2 regions of the Gordonia sp. NPDC003585 genome follow, and region 1 is predicted to be linked to the other one. Evidence: riboswitches for the same ligand, from Rfam matches in the RefSeq annotation. Region 1 holds a riboswitch; the other holds the start of a gene.
The links. A riboswitch is a leader RNA that binds a small molecule or an ion and turns the genes downstream of it on or off. The one in region 1 is predicted to bind S-adenosylmethionine.
Positions count from the first base shown of each region.

Region 1 (7,167 bases):
GGCGGTCGACGGTGACACGCGCAACCCGTTCAAGGTCGACGCCACCAATCGCTTCACCCACGTCCGGCTCACCATGCATCCCGACGGCGGTGTCGCACGTTTCCGAGTGCACGGTCGGGGTGTGCCCGACCCACACTTCTTCCGTTATGGACACTTCGATCTGGCCGCGCTGGAGAACGGTGGCCTGATCACGGCCTGCTCCAACATGTTCTACAGCTCCCCCAACAACCTCCTGATGCCCGGCCGGGCGCGGCACATGGGTGAGGGCTGGGAGACCTCTCGTCGACGCGACGAGGGCAACGACTGGGTGCAGGTGCGCCTGGCCGGGCAGGGACTGGTGAGTCTCGTCGAACTCGACACCAGCTACTTCCTCGGCAACGCGCCGGGGTCGGCGATGGTGCGCGGACGCGACGGCGACGGCGAATGGTTCGAGGTGCTGCCCCGCACCGAACTCCAGCCCGACACCCGGCACCGCTTCGTCCTCGACCTCGACCGCCCCATGACCGAGGCCCGCATGGACATCTACCCCGACGGCGGGATGGCCCGGTTCAAGCTCTACGGCACACTCACCGACGAATCGCAGGCACGGCTCATCGAACAATGGGAACGTGGCGAGGCCTGAGCACCGAGAGCTCCGTCTCCCCGTCGGAAATCTGTACGCGGGAGGCGCGTCAGCTGCACAGTGCACGTGGTGGCGCTCCCAGGTACAGATTGCCTACAGCGGAACCCCTCACGCGACCCGACGACGCTCCTCGGCGAAGTACGGCAACACCTGTTCGCGTACCCGGCGTGCGGTCGCCGACCCGTCGATCGGCACCAGGATCACGGCGTCGGCGACCTCGGCGGCGTAGATGTCGCGGATCAGTGTGGTCAGGCCGTGGGCGGTGCCGACGTACCGGATGGTCTCCGACGCCGACTCGTCACGCGTGGCGTCGGCGTGTGCGACCGCGGCCCGCGCGGACGCAGGCGTCGGGGCTATGGCCACCTCGACCTCCAGTGCCACAGCGAAGTTCGCGGGATCGTGGGTCCCGGATCGCAGCAGCGAACGCGCACGCTGGGCCTCCCGTAACAACTCTCGCCGCACGACGATCGGCAGCGACTGGGCCACGTCGTCGCCCGCGACGGCGACTCGCAACGCCGGACGACCGATGCTGACAGTGGACCGGGCGGGCGTGGTGATGGTCATTTCCGTTGTCCCCCTGTGAATTCGGTGAGTGCGTCGAGCAGTCGATCGATGTCTTCGGTGGTGGTCCCCAAGCCGAAGCTCGCGCGAACAGCACCCTCGGGATGACCCAAGCGCTTCAGAAGCGGATGGGCACAGAACTTTCCGTCGCGCACACCGATGCCGTGGTGGTCGCTCAGGTATTCGGCGACGACGCGCGGCGGCACCCCGTCGACGACGAAACCCGCGATGCCGACCCGATTGCGCGAATCGTCGAAGATGCGCAACGGCGTGACGCCGTCGATGGCGGCCAGGCCGTCATCGAGTCGGGCCCGGAGCGTCTCGTCGTGCAGGCCTATCGTTTCGGGGCCGAGTTCGGTCAAAGCGTCACACGCTGCCGCGATCGCGATGGCGCCCAGCACATTCGGTGATCCCGCCTCGTGGCGGGCCGGGCCGGTGTGCCACGTTGCGGTGACGCCACCCGCGGAGACGTCGCGGGTGGCACCACCGCCGGCGAGATACGGCGTTGCCGCGTCGAACCAGTCCGGGCGCCCGATGAGCACACCCGCACCGAACGGCGCGTAGGTCTTGTGTCCGGAGAAGACTAGATAGTCGATGCCGTGGCTGACGATCGAGATCGGCTGGTGCGCAACCAGTTGCGCGGCGTCGACCAGGATCCGCGCGCCGTGACGATGGGCGATCGACGCGAGGCGTCCAATCGGCAGCACCTCTCCGGTCACATTCGACGCGGCCGTGACGGCAAGCAGTGCAGCGGGTTTCGACGCCAATTCGGCCTCGAGCGCTATCAGCGTGTCGGCGATGGTGTCGCACGCCTCGACCACCCGACCCCGCACACGAGTGGCCGGATCGAGCGGCGTGGTCCACGGCAGCAGGTTCGCGTGGTGCTCGATGTCGAGGACCACCACGTCGCCCGGGGTGATATGCGCGGCCAGGTTGATGGCGTCGGTGGTGTTGCGGGTGAACACGACGGTGTCGTCGGTGCGGCCCCGCAGGAATCGGCGCACGGTCTCGCGCGACTCCTCGTAGCGGGTGGTGCTGAGCTGCGACAGGTAGCCGGCACCGCGGTGGACGCTGGCGTACTCAGACAGCGAGCGCGTCACGGCGTCGGCGACCGAGGTCAGCGCGGGTGCACTCGCGGCGTAGTCGAGGTTCGCGTAGCGAATGCTCTCGCCGGTGATCAGGGGCACGCACGTGTCGGCGCCGACGACGGGTGCCGCGGCAGCGACGTCGAAGCGTGTCTCGCGAGCGACAGGAAGGACAGCAGTCATGGCAAATACTCCTAGGAATCCGTGCTTGCCGCGTTCACGTCGAAAACGGCCAGGTCGTCACCCGGAGCACCCCACCAACGGAGGAGGGTTGCCGACCAGCGAGCCGGGGCTTGTCACTGGCACTCATGACCTGCACCAAGAGTGACCGACGAGGCCCAGGGGTGTCAATTTTCACTCAGCGTGAGCGGAAATAGGGGTGCACTCACTCGGTAGCGTGAGGGAGTGCAGCCGACCGACCCGACCGTGTTCGTCCTCTCCCGACCCCGTGGCACCGTGCGCGCCCACGGCGTAGCGCGGCGATTCACCGAGGTCGACGCCGCGTCGGCCGCATTGCGATCGGGCCAGATCAGGTCGCTGACCGGGGCCATCGGTTTCGACCCACACGACGCAGTAGCCCTCGTCGCACCGAACCGGCTCGACTTCGACGACGCACCGCTGGGCGGTCGACCCGCGACGCCACGGACCGTGGTCGCCCAGAGTTTTCACCCGGACGCCGCCGAACACCGCGACCGGGTCGCGAACGCGATCAAGAGCATCGTCGCCGGCGAGGTCGACAAGGTGGTGTTGGCCCGACGAGTCGACCTCGAGGTCGATCCGCCGGTAGACCCTGGCGAGCTGGTCGAGGTGTTCGCGGGCGGCAATGCCGGGCACAACGCATTCGCCGTCGACCTCGGCACCGGCGCATGGTTGCTCGGCGCAAGCCCAGAGATGTTGTTGCGCAAGCACGGTCGCGAGGTCACGTGTCATCCGTATGCCGGGTCGGCGCCGCGGTCGGACGACCCGACCGCAGACGCCGCCGCCGCCGAGCGACTCGCCGCGTCTGCCAAGGACCGCGCCGAGCACGCCTTCGTCGTCGACCACATCCGCGAACGACTGGCCCAGCTCTGCGACCACGTCGACGCACCGCCGGAACCCGAGATCAGTTCTACCGGGGAATTGTGGCATCTGGCCACGCCGATCCGTGCGACACTGCGTGACCCGGCGACCACCGCCCTCGACCTCGCGCTACTCCTCGGCCCGACACCAGCGGTGTGCGGCACACCGAGTGATGTTGCGGCAGAGATGATTCGGGAGATCGAAGGTGATCGAGGCTTCTACGCCGGCGCGCTCGGCTGGTGCGACGCGCACGGCGACGGCGAGTGGATGGTCACCATCCGGTGCCTCGAACTGGCCGCCGACCACCGGCACCTTCGCACCTGGGCGGGTGGCGGCATCGTCGCCGACTCCGACCCGCAGGCCGAACTGGACGAGACGGCCGTCAAACTGCGCACCGTTCTGAACGCGCTCGGTGTCGGTGACTACGGCTGATCGCGCCACAGGCTTGGCCCTCTGAAATCCGCCCCCGAAACCTGCACCGGAAATCCGCCCGAGGCAGACGACCCGTTGACATATCGTCGACGACGCCTCTCGCCAGGGCGGAAATCGTGAGCAGTTTCGGAGCCCGGGGCCCGAGCGTCAGCCCAACGCGCGGTCGAGGTCTTCGATGAGGTCGTCGGCGCCCTCGAGCCCGACCGACAGTCGCACCACCGAGTCGCCGAGCCCGATCGCCGCACGCCCTTCCGGTCCCATCGCACGATGAGTGGTGGTTGCCGGGTGCGTGATCAGCGACTTCGAGTCTCCGAGGTTGTTGGAGATGTCGATGATGTGCAGGCCGTTGAGCACCTCGAATGCGCGCTTCTTGCCGTCGACGCCGGAGCGGTCGTTGAGCTCGAAGGTCACCACGGTGCCACCGCCACCCATTTGCGACTTCGCGAGGTCGTACTGCGGATGTGATTGCAGGAACGGGTATTTCACCCACCGGACGCGGGTGTCGCGCTCCAGGAATTCGGCGACCCGCAGCGCCGAAGCGACCGACGCGTCGAGGCGCAGCTGCATGGTCTCAAGTCCCTTGACCAGGGTCCACGCGTTGAACGGGCTCATGGCCGGGCCGGTGTGACGCATCAGCGTCTGCACGGGTCCGTCGATGTACTCCTTGGTGCCGAGGACCGCGCCGCCCATCACGCGGCCTTGGCCATCGATGTGCTTGGTCGCGGAGTAGACGATGACGTCGGCCCCGAGATCCAGGCCGCGCTGAAGGAGCGGTGTGGCGAAGACGTTGTCCAGCACCACCTTTGCGCCGGCCGCATGCGCCATCTCCGACACCTTCTCCACGTCGACGAGCACCTGCATCGGGTTCGACGGGGTCTCGAAGAACACCGCGTCGGTCGGTACCGACAGCGCCTGCTCCCACTGGTCGAGGTCCTCGCCGTCGACGAAGACCGTCTCGATACCCCACCGCGGCAGGATCTCGTTGCAGACCACGAAGCACGACCCGAACAGACTGCGGGCCGCCACCAGTCGGTCACCGGTCTTCAGCAGCGCACCCAGCGCGACGAACACCGCGGCCATGCCGCTGGCCGTCGCGAAACACGCCTCGGCGCCGTCGAGCAGACGCAGCCGCTCCTGGAACATCGCGACCGTCGGATTTCCGTAGCGCGAGTAGACAAATCGCTCGTCCTCACCGGTGAACGCCCGCTCGGCCGCCTCCGCCGAGTCGTAGACGTAGCCGCTGGTGAGGTACATCGCCTCCGAGGTCTCGAAGAACCCCGACCGCGCCAGACCACCCCGAACCGCGACGGTCTGCGGCGACACCCCATCAGGTAGCTCGAAAAACTCACTCACGACTGCCTCCGGTCCCTATGGTCGGCCAGCTCGCTCGCTGCGCTCACGACTGCCTCCGGTCCCTATGGTCGGCCAGCTCGCTCGCTGCGCTCACGACTGCCTCCACGGAAGATTCTGGGCGCGCCAACCGACCTGCCCCCGATGATCGTTCTCGTCCAACGCACCCTCGAATCCGTCGAGCACGTTGTAGGCGAGCGCCACCCCGTCGGCGGTCGCGGCCTCCGCGGCGCCGATCGATCGATGACCCGACCGGCACAGGAAGATGACCTCGTGGTCGTCGGCGATGCCGGCGTCGCGCAGTTCGGCGACAAACGACTCGTTGTGCGCGCCGTTGGGGAAGGTATTCCATTCGACGAAAATGGTTCGCTTGCCCAGGATTTCGAGGTCGGGCACACCGACGAAGGACCACTCGGCCTGAGTTCGACAGTCCACCAACACAGCCTTCGGGTTGCTCTCCAGCTTCTCCCAGGCCTGCTGCGGGGTCAGGTCTCCTGCATAGGTCACGAGCTGCACACCTTCCACTCGCCGTTCTCGCGCACCACGATCGTCGGCGTCGTGGTCACCTTGTCGGATGAGTCCTTGCGATGCCAATGTACTTGCGCGGTGGCACGGTCACCCTCGACCGTCAGGTCGGTGATCTCCGGGATCTGGATGGGGTTGTCCTTGAGGCCCTCGTTCTGCGCGACGAAGGCCTGTTCGGTGATGAACTGCGGCGACGCGAGGTCGGCCGCGCACGTGTGCTCCCGGTACGCCGCGTAGTTCGCGCCGTTGCGTGCGGTGTAGAAGTCGTTGATCGCGTACTGCACCTGCGCCGTCTCACTGGCCCGGTCCTCCGCGGGCCGCAGCAGATGCGACAACCCCAGGCCGGCGACCGCCAGGACGACCGCCCCGAGCGCCACAAAGAACGGCCACGCGTTCCGCCAGGACTTCGGGGCCGGCTCCTCCTCGACCGGTTCGGGCTTCACCTGCTTTGACACGCGGCAATCCTATCGACACCGCATGTGTGTCCGATCGCACGGTCATCGGGCGCCGATCGCCGGCTCGGAAGTGAGGTGACCCTCACAGAGATTTTGGGGTGTGACGTCCCAGCGCCTACCGTAGAAGGGATAACCACAGCCGGACACGTCCGCACCGGCCACCACCGACAACGAGGAACGCCTCCGAGATGACCGACCAGAGCCGACCACTACGGGTCGCCATTGTTGGCGCAGGGCCCGCCGGGATCTACGCTGCCGATGCCCTGATGAAGTCCGACACCGCCAAGGAACGCGGTGTCAGCATCGACCTGTACGAGCGCATGCCTGCGCCGTTCGGCCTGATCCGCTACGGCGTCGCCCCCGACCATCCCCGCATCAAGGGCATCATCACCGCGCTGCACAAGGTCCTCGACAAGCCGCAGGTCCGCCTGCTCGGCAACATCGACTACGGCACCGACATCACGCTCGACGAACTCCGCGACCACTACGACGCGATGATCTTCTCGACCGGTGCCACCGACGACCGCGCCCTCGACATCCCCGGCATCGACCTCGACGGCAGCTACGGCGCCGCACAGTTCGTGGCCTGGTACGACGGTCACCCCGACTTCCCGCGCACCTGGCCGCTGGATCAGGAGAAGGTCGCCGTCATCGGCGTCGGCAACGTCGCCCTCGACGTCGCACGCGTGCTGGCCAAGACCGGTGACGAGCTACTGCCGACGGAGATCCCGGCCAACGTCTACGAGGGCCTCAAGGCCAACAAGGCCATCGAGGTGCACGTGTTCGGCCGACGCGGACCTGCGCAGGCCAAGTTCACCCCGCTCGAACTCAAGGAACTCGACCACTCGCCCAACATCGAGGTCGTCGTCAGCCCCGAGGACATCGAGTACGACGAGGGTTCTGCCGTCGCACGCCGTGGTTCGAAGATCACCGACCAGGTCGCCACGATCATCGAGAACTACGCGATCCGCGACCCCAAGCAGGGCGCCATCCACAAGCTGTTCCTGCACTTCTTCGAGAATCCCGTCGAGATCCTCGGCGAGGACGGCAAGGTCGTCGGCCTGCGCACCGAGCGCAC
Region 1 covers NZ_JBEXMX010000082.1:5,490-12,656, reverse strand. Annotated here, with positions in the region: gene alc (allantoicase) at 1-622, shown strand, start outside; gene ABZW74_RS19625 (hypothetical protein) at 731-1,186, opposite strand; gene ABZW74_RS19620 (aminotransferase class V-fold PLP-dependent enzyme) at 1,183-2,451, opposite strand; SAM riboswitch class IV at 2,468-2,582, opposite strand; gene ABZW74_RS19615 (isochorismate synthase) at 2,695-3,759, shown strand; gene ABZW74_RS19610 (O-succinylhomoserine sulfhydrylase) at 3,907-5,112, opposite strand; gene ABZW74_RS19605 (rhodanese-like domain-containing protein) at 5,203-5,616, opposite strand; gene ABZW74_RS19600 (hypothetical protein) at 5,613-6,089, opposite strand; gene ABZW74_RS19595 (FAD-dependent oxidoreductase) at 6,278-7,167, shown strand, end outside.

Region 2 (7,167 bases), on a different contig from region 1:
TCGCCCTCACCGTTGCCTTCGGGGCCGGGAGTGGGATTGACCACCGGCTGGTTCGATTGCGGAACAACAGGATCGTTCTTCTTTGCGCCCTCGTCGTCGCCATTCGGCGGGTTGCCAGTGTCATCGCCGGCAGGGGGAACAACAGACTCGTCAGGCGTTGTTTGGCGAAGCGCAGTCACCTGCTGCCCCTCGTCGGCAGCTTCATCGTCCACTGGCTCTCCGGATGTGTCAGCCAGGCTGTACAAGGCGTTGACCGCGTTAGTCACCTGCAGGGTGCTCGCAGTGTGGTTTGGCGGCTGGATGTACGGCGTCGGCGCGACGATGTCGAGCCCCGACCAGTAGCGAACGACGTTCACGGGATATAGCGCGATGCTCACCACGCTTTTCGCGAACTCTTCGACGCCACGCTTGATCAGCGCAGGCTGCAGACCCACGATGCCGTCGATGATGTCGGTGACGACGAACAGGCTGGGCAAGTACGCACCGTAGCCAAGCTTCGGTAGTGGCGGCAGTAGGCCGCCCACGAGTCGGGTGAGATCGCCGAAATGCGCGAGTTCAAGACCGAACGGGATGTCGAGGGTCGGCCGATCTTTGAGGAAGTCTGGCACCGTGATCGAGCTGAGTCCGATCGCGTTCGCCCCCTGCTGGATCAGCTCGACGAACGCGGAGTCGGCCGAGACACGGCAGATGTTGTCTTCACAGACAATCGTGCGCCCGGTCGTCCACTCGCCACTGTCATCTTTCCCAAGGTTTGGGTCCAGGTACATCTGGTACGGGTACAGCCCGTGCTTCGTGAAGTAGCCGAGTAGGCCGTCGATGGCACCGATCGGGTCGTAGAGCGGATCGGGCAGATCGCAGATGGGATCGCCATCGACGCACACCGAGGTGACGTTGTCGTTTAGTTCGCCGAAGCCGGGGTCTTCGTCGTCGGTGCCGCGTGAGCCTTGCATCGTGAGACCAGGAATCACGCCGACCAGCGATAGCTCGATACCCCGACCTTCCTTGTTACCGGCCTGGCGAGGGTCTGAGTACAACTCACCTGTGATGGACGAGACCGGCTCACCGTCCTTATAGACGATGGCTCCGTTCTCGTCACGCACGTACTTGTCGATCACGACATCGTCGGTCAGATCATCGGGAGTTCCATTCACGTCTACGAGCCAGTACTCACCACCTTCGACGATGTCCCCGTCCTGATCGGCAGATGGCGAGTTGCCGATCTCCGCCAGGACATCTCCAGCGACTCGCGCTCCCTGTGAGTACCCAGCCACGACAATCGGCTTCCCCGGACAAGCCTGGCTGTAACTCGCGATTGCTGACTTGGTCGACGATCGCCCTTGCGAAACGCTGTCGTCGTATCCGGCCGCACCGAGCGGCCACAGCGTCGTCGGATAATCGGCGTAAATGACGTCGTATGGCTTCGACGCATGGGGTGTGTAGCCAGCCCAACCACTGGTGTACCTCTGCTCAACCCCGACCAGCGCCTTGGCATCAGGGTCATTGGTTCCGCCGACGATGACAACCGCACCATTCGAAGTGCATTCAGTAGCCCGCGCCTGCCCGACCACTCCCGGCAAGCAGTACGCAATCACCACCGCAAGCGCGGATACGAGCGCGACCAGCACGACGGCCGATCGGTGCGACACAGAGAAGTTGGATGAAGGGGATCCGGCTGCGGCGACGGGCCGATCAGACATTTGTTCCAGTCTTTCGTCCAACCCGGGACGCAGAGCGGGGGGGTTTCTGTCGAGACCCGGGGCTGAGATGATGTTAGATCCACGATCGCGAAACGCGAAGTATAAGTAGCAAAGCTAACGATCTCGAACTGGGCTTTTGGGATACGGATTCATGCAGTTCACCCGGTCGGACTACAGCCCTCCGAGGTTCGACCCACCCCGAGTAGGAGGGTTCTCTCGGACAGATCCGCGTGTTATATCCTTGACGCCAGGTCATGAGCATCAGCGCCAAGCCCCGGCTCGCTGATCGGCAACCCTCCAACCGCGGTGGGGTGCTCCGGGTGATGACCGGGTTGTGGGACCGCGAAAGCGACTCCCCGGCAAGCGCGGGTCCGAAGGTCGGACCCCAACAGGGTCAATTCCCTGCCGACCGTAGAAAGAGATCATTCCCCCATGTCTGACGTAGCCAACGACGGCCAGAATCCAGCGGACAACTGGAGCTTCGAGACCAAGCAGATCCACGCCGGCCAGGGTCCCGACCCGGCGACCAACGCACGCGCACTGCCGATCTACCAGACCACGTCTTACACGTTCAACGACACCACCCACGCCGCCAACCTCTTCGGCCTCGCCGAACCCGGCAACATCTACACGCGCATCATGAATCCGACGCAGGATGCCGTCGAGCAGCGGATTGCCGCTCTCGAGGGTGGCGTCGCAGCTCTGCTGCTGGCGTCGGGTCAGGCCGCCGAGACCTACGCGATCCTCAACATCGTGGAGACCGGCGGACACGTGGTGTCGAGCCCGCGTCTGTACGGCGGCACCTACAACCTCTTCCACTACACCCTGCCCAAGCTGGGCATCGAGGTGAGCTTCGTCGACGATCCCGAGGATCTCGACTCGTGGCAGGCCGCCATCCGCGACAACACCCGCGCACTGTTCGGTGAGACCATCTCCAACCCGAACAACGAAATCCTCGACGTCGAAGGTATTTCCGAGGTCGCCCACCGCAACGGACTGCCCCTCATCGTCGACAACACCGTTGCCACGCCGTACCTGCTGAACCCGCTCGCCCACGGCGCCGACATCGTGGTGCACTCGGCCACCAAGTACATCGGCGGCCACGGCACCGCGATCGGTGGCGTGATCGTCGACGGCGGCACCTTCGACTGGCGCGTGCAGCGCGACGGTCAGGACCTGTTCCCCGGCTTCACCACCCCCGACCCCAGCTACCACGGCGCCGTGTTCGCCGACCTGGGCGCGCCCGCCTACGCACTCAAGGCACGCGTGCAGTGGTTGCGTGACACCGGTGCGGCCATCTCGCCGTTCAACGCCTTCCTGCTCGCGCAGGGACTCGAGACGCTGAGCCTGCGCATCGAGCGGCACGTGGCCAACGCCCAGCGCGTGGCGGAGTTCCTCAACGACCACGCGCAGGTCGAGTCGGTCGCCTACGCCGGCCTGACCAGCTCGGCCTGGTACGAGCGCGGCCAGAAGCTGCTCCCCAAGGGCCAGGGCGCGATCATCGGCTTCGAGATCGCCGGCGGCGTCGACGCGGGCAAGAAGTTCGTCGACGCGCTGACATTGCACAGCCACGTCGCCAACATCGGCGACGTGCGTTCGCTGGTCATCCATCCGGCGTCGACGACGCACAGCCAACTCGTCCCCGACGAACAACTGGCCGCCGGCGTCACCCCGGGCCTCGTGCGGCTCGCGGTCGGCATCGAGGGTATCGACGACATCCTCGCCGACCTCGAAACCGGATTCGCGGCAGCGAAGTAACGACAGACAGGAGTGTGACAGCGGTGTCGGTGAGCATCGACCGGCGGACGGAACAAGCCGATCAGCCCGACTGGGAGAACGCCCCAGACGGGCAGCTGATCAGTGTCCCGGTCGGGTCGATACCGCTGGACAGCGGCGAGCAGATCGACAACGTCACCCTGGCGTTCCAACGCTGGGGGACGTTGTCGCCGTCGCGCGACAACGTCATCCTCACTTTGCATGCACTGACCGGTGATTCGCATGTCACCGGCCCGGCCGACGCACATCACGCCTCCCCCGGATGGTGGGACGGACTGATCGGCCCCGGCTGCGCCATCGACACCGACGAGTGGTGCGTGATCTCGGCCAACGTTCTCGGCGGCTGCCGTGGATCCACCGGTCCCGCATCGCTCGACGCCGACGGGGTTCCGTGGGGTTCGCGCTTCCCCCAGATCAGCGTGCTCGACCAGGTCAGGGCCGAGGTCGCACTCATGGACCGACTCGGAATCCGCAGCGTCGGAGCGGTTCTCGGCGGTTCGATGGGAGGTGCGCGGGCTCTCGAGTGGGCAATCGAATACCCCGACAGAGTGCGCAGCGCACTGGTGCTCGCCGTCGGTGCACGAGCCACCGCCGACCAGATCGGCACGCAGACAACACAAATCGCCGCCATCAAGGCCGACCCGAACTGGCAGGGCGGTGACTACCACGCCACCGGTGCACAGCCGTTGACCGGCATGGGTATCGCGCGGCGCATCGCACATCTCACCTACCGCAGCGAGGTGGAACTCGACGAGCGGTTCGCGAATGCACCTCAGGGCGACGAAAACCCATTGGAGGGTGGACGTTACGCGATGCAGAGCTATCTCGAGCACCAAGCCGAGAAGCTCAAGGAACGATTCGATCCGGGCAGCTACGTCGTCCTCAGCGAAGTACTCAACCACCACGACGTCGGACGCGGACGCGGTGGCGTCACGGCAGCGCTCAACTCGTGTCAGGTGCCGACCATTGTCGGCGGCATCGACTCAGATCGCCTGTACCCGTTGCGGTTACAGGTCGAACTCGCCGAGGAACTCGGCAACTGCGTCGGCGGGCTGCAGGTCCTCCGCTCCGACAAGGGGCACGACGGCTTCCTCACCGAGTTCGACGCTATCAGCGACCTGCTCAAGCAGACGGTGAACCTCGCGCGCACCTGAGCCGACCGCCTGAGAGGTGAGGGGCCCTTCCGCTCCCTGAGGTGCTCGAGGCGCTAGCCGAGAGCCTCGAAGGGCAAGTGAGACAGAGTGCTTCGACGACCAAGGAGCGACGGTCACCAGGCCTTCGAGGTCCTCGCTAGCGCTCGTCGCACCTCAGGCAGCGATAGAAAGCGCCAGCAGCGGCGGCGGGCGGCCTCGACGCTCGTACATAGCCGGCGGAAGGGAAGCTCAGCGCGCGGGAGTGGTACTCGGTGTGGTCGGCCCGGTAGGAGGCGTCGCCGATCGACTCGGCGCCTGACGCAGCGGCGACACCGGCGGAGGGGGCGGCGTCTTGGTCGTCTGGGGCAGAATCCCCGGCGGGAGCAGGCCCGGCGGTATGGTCGGCGGGGTACTCTTCGGCGGAAATGGCAACGAGGGCAACGGGAACGGCGACAACGTGCGCGTGGTGGTCGACTGTGTGGTGGTCTGCGTCAGCTCGGTGGTAGCCCAGCCCGGCGGGTCGGTCACCCCGGGTTGGGTGTAGGTCGGCGGGGGCACCGGCACGAACGTCGTCGGCAGGGTGGTGGTCGTGGTCAGTGTGCGCTCGGTGGTCGCCGGCATCGAGGTCCCCACGGGTCGGCTGACGACCGAGGACGTCGCGGGTAGCGGCGTCGGCTCGGGCACATTGTTTCCGGTGAGCGACGAACTCACCGCGTAGATCGTCATCATGGCAGCTGCGAGAATCGCGCCTGCCACGGCAAGTGGTGTGGTGGACAGCCATTCGCGATCTCGGCGACCGCCGATGAACGCCAGCCGAGCGACGCCGACCCGGTTGTATTGCGCGAGGAGCGCGGCGCCCGTCGCCGAGGCCAGCTCTGGCGACGCCGGCCGGATGACCTCGAGGCCGGAGTCGTCGGCCATCCCCTCGATGACCGGCAGGTTCGCCAGACCACCGACGAGGACGACCGCCTCGGGCGCGCCCCCGTTCAAGGCTGCGTCGGAGATGTATTTGCCCAACACCTTTCGCGCCTTGTCGACCATGGGCGTGGCAGTACGTTCCACCGTCGACGCCGACAACGACAGTCGCCCTGAGCCGTCGGCAAGTGTCACCGACGACGCCCCGGGTTCGGCTGAGCCGTAAACGATTTCCTCTTTGGCCGTGCGGCACGCGCTCAACAGCGCACTCCGGCCGACCCGACCGCGCGGCACCTCGGTCCCCGCAGCGCCATCAGACACCGCGTCGGCGAGCGCCCGGTCGAGTTTCCGACCGCTCATCACCTCGGAGCGCGACAGGCCCGACACGCGGCCGTTGTGAGGGTCGACGGTGTACATGGACATCCCGGTGTCCCCGGCGTCGACCACCACCACCGAGCCGAAACGGTCGATCTGCCCGGTTTCGGACAGATAGGCCACCGTCGACTCCTCTTCGGGAACCAAGCGGACCTGTCGACGCTTTCCGCTGCCACGTGAGCGCAGGCGGCGTCGTTGGCTACCTGTCCGGGCGGTCACACCGATCGGGCCCACCCGCAGTTCCGCGTCGCGCGCCGCGGCGAGCATCAGATCGACGCCGGCGTTCACGCGGCCGGCGGTGTCGAGGCCGTCGCTCTCGTCGACGTCGATGACTCGTGACTCGACCTCGCTGCGACCCACGTCGTCGTGCGTGAGCAGGACGACGTGAATCATGCCACCACCCGCAGAGACGCCCATCGACGTCGATGCGCCGATCAAGTTCGGGTCTCGGCTCGTTGGCGAAGTGATACTGCTCCCCTGGTGGTCGGTTGCGCTCACCGCGGATCCTGTCGGTCGTCGAACTCGGCGACAGCACGCGGATAATGCCTGGTCGCGCGACCGGAACACACCCCAAGGTCACGCTCAGGTATCTATTGTAATCAATTCGTGCCCAACGAGTCGATCGACGTGGCCAGCCAGAGCATGAGACCGCCCACACTTGCCATGGCCACGACGTCGAAAGGTTTACCGCGAACCTGCAGCAATCCGGCCCGCGACGACGGGATGAGAGCCCGCAGTACGGCACCGACCAGCAATGCTGCGCCGAAGACAAAAGACCCTCGCCGCCAGCGGTCGAACAGGACGAGCAATGCCGCAGCAACCACGCCTGCCATGACGAGCAGGTACGGAATCTGGATGAGATACGAACGAATCCGCCGCGCATGCCGTAGCTGCTCGACGCGGGGGTCCGTCCGGGCGCTCATCGCCGGCCTGTCCCCTGCCCGGCGAGGATCGCCTCGGCCCGTTCCACGACGTTGACGAGGAGGAATGCGCGGGTCAGCGGTCCCACGCCACCGGGATTCGGGGAGACGAATCCGGCGACCTCCCAGACGTCGGGGTGGACGTCACCCACCAGGCCGGCGTCGGTGCGGCTGACGCCCACGTCGATCACTGCGGCACCCGGTTTGACCATGTCGGCGGTGATGAGGTGGCCGACACCTGCCGCGGCGATCACGATGTCGGCCCGCGACACCTCGGCGGCCAGGTCGCGGGTTCCCGTATGGCAGAGCGTCACCGTCGCATTCTCACTGCGCCGGGTCAGTAGCAGACCG
Region 2 covers NZ_JBEXMX010000012.1:65,865-73,031, forward strand. Annotated here, with positions in the region: gene ABZW74_RS05070 (PE-PPE domain-containing protein) at 1-1,697, opposite strand, end outside; SAM riboswitch class IV at 1,948-2,069, shown strand; gene ABZW74_RS05075 (bifunctional o-acetylhomoserine/o-acetylserine sulfhydrylase) at 2,130-3,455, shown strand; gene ABZW74_RS05080 (homoserine O-acetyltransferase) at 3,479-4,627, shown strand; gene ABZW74_RS05085 (Hsp70 family protein) at 4,856-6,289, opposite strand; gene ABZW74_RS05090 (DUF3017 domain-containing protein) at 6,496-6,819, opposite strand; gene ABZW74_RS05095 (bifunctional methylenetetrahydrofolate dehydrogenase/methenyltetrahydrofolate cyclohydrolase) at 6,816-7,167, opposite strand, start outside.
Region 2: it holds a riboswitch for S-adenosylmethionine, as region 1 does, so the genes downstream of both, ABZW74_RS05075 (bifunctional o-acetylhomoserine/o-acetylserine sulfhydrylase) here and ABZW74_RS19620 (aminotransferase class V-fold PLP-dependent enzyme) in region 1, are expected to answer to the same signal.